One region of the Methylobacterium sp. UNCCL125 genome, then DNA from elsewhere that is predicted to be linked to it. Evidence: riboswitches for the same ligand, from Rfam matches in the RefSeq annotation. Region 1 holds a riboswitch; the other holds the start of a gene.
The links. Region 1 has a riboswitch for thiamine pyrophosphate ahead of thiC (phosphomethylpyrimidine synthase ThiC). Riboswitches for the same ligand answer to the same signal wherever they lie in the genome.
Positions count from the first base shown of each region.

Region 1 (3,402 bases):
GCCCTCGGCCAGGAACTCCTCCGACTTGGCCCGCATGCCGGCTTCGGCCTCGGCCTTGGACATCGCGGGCGACGCGCCCACGACTTCGCCGGCTTCCTCCATCGCCAGCACCTCGGCGCGCAGATCCTGCGTGATCTTCATCGAGCAGAATTTCGGCCCGCACATCGAGCAGAAATGCGCGACCTTGTGGGCGTCCTTCGGCAGGGTCTCGTCGTGGTAGCGGCGGGCCGTATCCGGATCGAGGCCCAGGTTGAACTGGTCCTCCCAGCGGAAGTCGAACCGGGCGCGGCTGAGCGCGTCGTCGCGCAGCTGCGCGGCCGGGTGGCCTTTGGCGAGGTCGGCGGCGTGGGCAGCGATCTTGTAGGTGATCACGCCGGTCTTCACGTCGTCCCGGTCGGGCAGGCCGAGATGCTCCTTCGGGGTGACGTAGCAGAGCATCGCGGTGCCGAACCAGCCGATCATCGCGGCGCCGATGCCCGAGGTGATATGGTCGTAGCCGGGGGCGATGTCGGTGGTCAGCGGGCCGAGGGTGTAGAACGGCGCCTCGCCGCACTCCTTCAGCTGCTTCTCCATGTTGACCTTGATCTTGTGCATCGGCACGTGGCCGGGGCCCTCGATCATCACCTGGCAGCCCTTGTCCCAGGCGACCTTGGTCAGCTCGCCCAGCGTCTCCAGCTCGCCGAACTGGGCGGCGTCGTTGGCGTCGGCGATCGAGCCCGGGCGCAGGCCGTCGCCCAGCGAGAACGACACGTCGTAGGCCCGCATGATGTCGCAGATCTCGTCGAACCGCTCGTAGAGGAACGATTCCCGGTGCCCGGCCAGGCACCAGCGCGCCATGATCGAGCCGCCGCGGGAGACGATGCCGGTGACGCGCCGGGCGGTCAGCGGCACGTGGGCCAGCCGCACGCCGGCATGGATGGTGAAGTAGTCGATGCCCTGCTCGGCCTGCTCGATCAGCGTGTCCTTGAAGACCTCCCAGTCGAGCTTGAGCGGGTCGCCGCCGACCTTCTCCAGCGCCTGATAGATCGGCACCGTGCCGATCGGGACCGGGCTGTTGCGGATGATCCACGAGCGGATGTTGTGGATGTTGCGGCCGGTGGACAGGTCCATGACCGTGTCGGCGCCCCAGCGGATCGACCAGACGAGCTTCTCGACCTCGTCGGCGGCCGAGGAGGTCACGGCCGAGTTGCCGATATTGGCGTTGATCTTGACCAAGAAGTTCCGGCCGATCGCCATCGGCTCCAGCTCGGTGTGGTTGATGTTGGCCGGGATGATCGCCCGGCCGCGGGCGATCTCGTCGCGCACGAATTCGGGGGTGATGAAGGGCGGGACCGAGGCCCCGAAGCTCTGGCCGTCGGCGAGTGCGGCCTCGGCGCCCGCGAGCATCTTCTCGCGGCAGACGTTCTCGCGATGGGCGACGTAGATCATCTCCTCGGTGATGATCCCCGCGCGGGCGAACTCGTACTGGGTCACCCTCTGGCCCGGGGCCGCCTTGCGGATGGTCCGCTCGGCGGGGCAGGGGGCCACGAGCTTGTCGCCCGCGAAGCCGTTATCCTCGGGCTTCACCGCCCGTGGGGCGACGGCCGCGTAACCGCGGGCCGCGATCCAGGGCTCGCGCACGCCGGGGAGGCCGGCATTGAGGTCGATCCGCGCGTCGGTCTCGGTGTAGGGGCCCGACGGGTCGTAGACCCGCACCGGTTCCTCCTTCGGATCGGAGAGGACGATCTCGCGGTAGGGGACGCGGATGTCCGGCCGTCCGGCCGGGCTCGCATAGGCCTTGCGCGATCCGGTCACCGGACCCGTGGTCACGGTCTCCGGGCTGCCTTTCACGTCCTTGGGGAGAACGGGTGCGTTCATCGTGGGCCTCTCCTCGTGCTGGAGCAGTCCGGTCCACGCGATGGCCGAGATGAGATGGGGCCGCGCGACATGCGACCGCAGGTTCCCGTCCCTCCGCCGGTATGAGCCGGATCAGGTTCAAGGGTCAGGGCAGCGTGCCCAATCTCAGCCCCCTGCGGGGCTCCCCTCGGAACGGTTCCAGACTCAGGCGCGCGGACGGCTTTGTCAATGCTGACCGGGCGCCCTAGAAAACACATCCCGAAAACCGTTCGATCGAACGCATCCGCTTCTCAACCCCACGGCCTCCCCCGCATCGCATGCGACTCCTCGCCGGCCTCCTGCTCGCCGTGCTCCTGCTCTGCGGGTTGGCCTGCGCCGCGCTCGCCCTCGGACAGCGCCGCTTCCTCTATCCGGGCGCCTTCAGCCCGCCGACACCCTGGCCGGTGCCGCCCGGGGTCGCGACGATCACGGTCGCGACCTCGGATGGCGAGACCCTGCACGGACTGTGGCGGCCGCCGCGGCCGGGCTGCGGCGTCATCGTCAGTTTCCACGGCAATGGATCCCGCCCGGAACCGCACGCGGAGCGCTTCGCCGCGGAGCCGTGGCGGGCGCGCGGCTGGGGTCTGCTGACCGTGGCCTATCGCGGCTATCCCGGCTCGACCGGCAGCCCCAGCGAAGACGGCCTGATCCGCGACGGCCTGGCGGCCGTGAACGCCGCGCGGGCACAGGCGCCCGACGCGCCGATCCTGCTGCACGGCCATTCGCTGGGGGCGGCCGTCGCGGTCGCCGTCGCCGAACGGGTGCCGACGATCGGGCTTTACCTGGAGGCCCCGTTCGACTCGATGATCCACACCGTGCGGCTGCATGTCCCGCTAGTCCCCATCTGGCTCCTGCGCGACACATACCGCTCGGACACGCGCATCCGTGGCGGAACTGCGCCGGTTCTGATCGTGCAGGGACGCGACGACACGGTGGTGCCGCTCAAGTTGGCGCAAGGCCTCGCCGCAGCAGCCGGCCCGCGGGCGCGGATCGCCGTGATCCCGGGCGACCACGTGTCCATCCTGGGGGGCCGGGACCGAGAGGCCGAGGCGATGTTCAGAGAGCGTGTCGGTCCGACCTGCCCGCAGCCGGTCGATCAGCAAGGATAGGAGAGGGGGGCGCGTGGTCGGACGGCGCTCGCAGCGCTGGAGCGCCGAGGATCCGGACGCACCGGGTGCGCAGGGCCGGCCCGAGCCGGTCTGCCCGCTCTGTGAGCGCCCGATTCCGCATCGCGCTCGCTCCAGCCTCCATCACCTCACCCCGAAGCTCAAGGGCGGAACCCATCGCGGTACCGTCCGCCTGCACCAGATCTGCCACTCGGCGATCCATGCACGCTACAGTGAGGCCGAGATCGCCAAGCGCCTGGCCGATCTCGAAGCCCTGCGGACCGATCCGGAGATAGCCCGCTTCCTCGCCTGGGTGCGCGGCCGGCCGGACGATTTTCACGCCGCGACGCGTATGACCCGCGCGCGGCGGTCGGCGCGGCGCAAGGTCTGACCGCCGGCGTTTACCGACCGTTCGTCACAT
Region 1 is NZ_FPBW01000004.1:211,716-215,117, reverse strand. Features, by position in the region: gene thiC (phosphomethylpyrimidine synthase ThiC) at 1-1,857, opposite strand, end outside; TPP riboswitch at 1,929-2,034, opposite strand; gene BM396_RS04650 (alpha/beta hydrolase) at 2,154-2,984, shown strand; gene BM396_RS04645 (HNH endonuclease family protein) at 2,998-3,372, shown strand.

Region 2 (3,402 bases), on a different contig from region 1:
CTCGACCGCCAACGCCTTCTTGAGAACGGCGATATCCCGCGCGTCCGCCGAGGTGTCTCGGTGACGGGCGCCGTCATCACCCCGGCGCATCGCGAGGGGAAGGACCGGTGTCTCGGAGACGCCGGGGCAGCTGAGAAATTCGTGCAGGACGCCCCGGTAGCGCCAGTTTTCCCGGCATCTGACCAACTGGGTGCGCCAGTATCGCGTCTGCTCGTCGATGATCTCGAACCGATAGCCGGGCGCATGCAACTTCGGCATCGTGAAGTCGGCCGGGATGACCAGCTCATCATCCGCATCGATGATCAGAGCGTACTGCGCGTGACGCCGCGCGAGTTTCAGGGCCTCGTTCCGATTGAAGGCAAAATCGACCCAGGGGCGCTCGACCAGGGCCCCCGGTATGTCCGCGAGCGCGGCACGGATAATATCCTGTGTTCCATCCGTCGATCCAGTGTCAACGATGATCCAATGATCGATGATCGGACGAACAGAGTCGATGCACCGACGGATCACGTGGGCTTCGTTCTTCACGATCATCGATAAGCAGATCGCGGATTCGCGATTCTTCATCCTGAAGCCGCCCCGTCATGCACTCACGCCTCGAACGCGCAGTCATCACGGCTACTAGCACCACATCAGCGCATTGACAAAACGACCGATTGCTCCATGACAATTCTGATTGATCGGCGTATTTGCAGCTTTATCGGGGTCAAACTCAGAAATATTCAAACACAATACACTAAGATCTATAAATTAACCGATAAAGATTGAATTATTCAACCGGTCGGGGACCATCCATCATCGGGCCGTCCGTGGCCTGCGCACCGAATATTTTCCGCACAGGATCGGCCGCGTGATCGACCTGGTCCCGCAGCCGATCCCGGGGAGACGGGCCGCGCCAGCCGCCGTTGGCGCACCGCGACCCCAGAAATCGGCATGGGCGTTCGGGCGTTTCAGCCCCTCAAAGTCATCGTGCTGCCGGAGACGCCGAAATCGCGCAGGCGTCTGAGGAATGACATGCCCAGCAGGCTGGTGGACAGGAGCCCGCGCGGGATCACGACCGCATCGACGTCTCGCACCGTGATCGATCCGATCTGCACGATCGCGATCCGGATCGGCGCCACGCGAACCGTCCCGTTCGCGGTGTTCCAGACGCGCGTGAAGTCGGACGCAGCGACCTGGATCCCGATCCGCGCGGCGTCCTCCTCGGAGAACGCGCAGGCGCTCGCCCCGGTATCCACCATCATCGGCAGCGAACGGCCGTCCAGCAGAGCGTTGACGAAGAAATGGCCGTTGCGGCCAGCCTGGAGGGCCACACCGGCGGCGGCACGGCCTGCGAGATCCGGCTCCGGCAGCGGTGCGACGGCGAGCGCGACCGGCGCCGCCCGCATGCCATCGCGCACCTTCAGGACGGCCGTGACGCCGAGAAAGCCGAGCATGCAGATCAACAGGATTGTGCGCACGCAAATTCGCCCGTGACGTGGAGTGCCGGCGCCCGGAGGAGGTCCGGGATCCCGGCGATCAGATCCCAGACGCGTGAAGGGATGGTGCGCGCCGCCTATCGCGACCGCTGTCCGCGCGCCGATTCCGGTCCGCTTGGTGTCTGGACTGTCACCGCGACCCGCGGATTGTCACGGGAATGATGCAGGGGCGGCGGCGCGGGGTTGACCGACACAAGCCGTGACGCCACATCTGCGTCTGTTCCAGGGAGATCCCCGGCAAGGGGCTGAGAAACCGCTGGCACGTCCCTCAGGACCTGCGGCGCGGAAATCCTTCGAACCTGATCCGGCTCATACCGGCGTAGGGATTGGACCGCGGCCGCCCGAAAGGCAGGCCACAGCTTCTGGCAGAAGCGCACGGCCCGCTCCCCGCGACGGCAATCCGCGGAGATGCCTGTGCCCTTCGACCGACCTGCCTCACCGATCGGCCGCCGCCGCAATCCCGAGGGCGTCGTCGCGCCCGCCGTCCTGCCGGCGCGGACCGACGTCGCCGTCATCGGCAGCGGGCTGATCGGTCTGTCGATCGCGTGGCGGCTCGCGCGGGCCGGCCGCACGGTGACCGTGCTGGAGCGGGAGACGATCGGCGCGGGCGCGAGCCTCGCGGCCACCGGCATGCTGGCTCCGGCCGCCGAGCACGAGCCCGGCTCGGACCCGCTTCTGCCGCTCGCCCTGGACTCGCTCCGGCTCTGGCCCGGCTTCCGCGACGCCCTTGAGGCCGAGTCCGGCCGAACCATCGACTATCGGGCCGACGGCACCCTGGTGCTGGCGGTCGGCCGCGACGAGGTCGAACGCCTGCGCTTCCGCTACGACCTGCAGCGCCGCTCGGGACTCGACGCCACCTGGCTGCCGGGCAGCGAGGTGCGGCGCCTGGAGCCCGGCCTGCGCCCCTCCGTCACCGCCGGGATCCACTGCCCGCCGGACCATCAGGTCGATCCCCGTCTGGTCATGGAGGCCCTCAACGAGGCTTGTCGCCGGGCCGGCGTGATCCTGGTGGAGCGGACCGCCGTCACCACCCTCGACTGGTCGGGCGGCCGCGTGACCGGGATCCGCGCCGGCGACCGCGTCGTCGCCGCGGAGACCGTCATCCTGGCTTCCGGCGCCTGGAGCGGGGAGGGCGGTCTGCTCCCCGACGCGCTCGCCCTTCCGGTCCGTCCGCTGAAGGGCCAGTCCCTGGCGCTGCGCACCACCGCCCGCACCGGCACCCTCGCGCGGATGGTCTGGACCGAGCAGGTCCACATGGCGCCGAAGAGCGACGGCCAGCTCATCGTCGGCGCGACCGTGGAGGATTGCGGCTTCCGGCCCGGCGTTACCGCGGGCGGGCTCTACGCGCTGCTGGAGGGCGCCCGCCGGGTGCTGCCCGGTATCGAGGAGATGGAAGTCGAGGGCGTCTGGAGCGGCTACCGCCCGACCTCGGACGACGACGCGCCGATCCTCGACACCATCGCACCGGGCCTCGTCGCCGCCACGGGGCATCACCGCAACGGCTACCTGCTCGCCCCGATCACCGCCGAGGCGATCGCCGCGCTGGTGTTGCACGGCGCGCTGCCCGAGGTCGCCCGTCCCTTCACCCGCCTGCGCTTCGGCCAACCGGACGCGCTGAGGGCCTCGGCATGAAGCTCGTCGTCAACGGTGAGCCGCGCGACTGCGCGGCCGAGACGGTGGACGCGCTGTTCCGCCTCGAGGCCGCGGAGAGCGGCATCGAGAGCCCGCAGGGCGTCGCCATCGCGCTGAACGGCCGGGTGCTGCGCCGCCGCGACTGGGGGGAAACCCGGATCGCGGAGGGCGACCGCGTCGAGATCGTTCGCGCCATGCAGGGAGGTTGAGCATGGATCAGACCCATACGCCGCTGCGTCCCGAAGGTGGGGATGACAGCCTGACCATCGCCGGCGTGAGCCTGTCGTCGCGA
Region 2 is NZ_FPBW01000003.1:186,768-190,169, forward strand. Features, by position in the region: gene BM396_RS02755 (glycosyltransferase) at 1-534, opposite strand, end outside; gene BM396_RS02760 (TIGR02281 family clan AA aspartic protease) at 951-1,460, opposite strand; TPP riboswitch at 1,694-1,822, shown strand; gene thiO (glycine oxidase ThiO) at 1,887-3,110, shown strand; gene thiS (sulfur carrier protein ThiS) at 3,107-3,319, shown strand; gene BM396_RS02775 (thiazole synthase) at 3,322-3,402, shown strand, end outside.
Region 2: linked by a shared signal. The riboswitch ahead of thiO (glycine oxidase ThiO) and the one ahead of thiC (phosphomethylpyrimidine synthase ThiC) in region 1 are both predicted to bind thiamine pyrophosphate.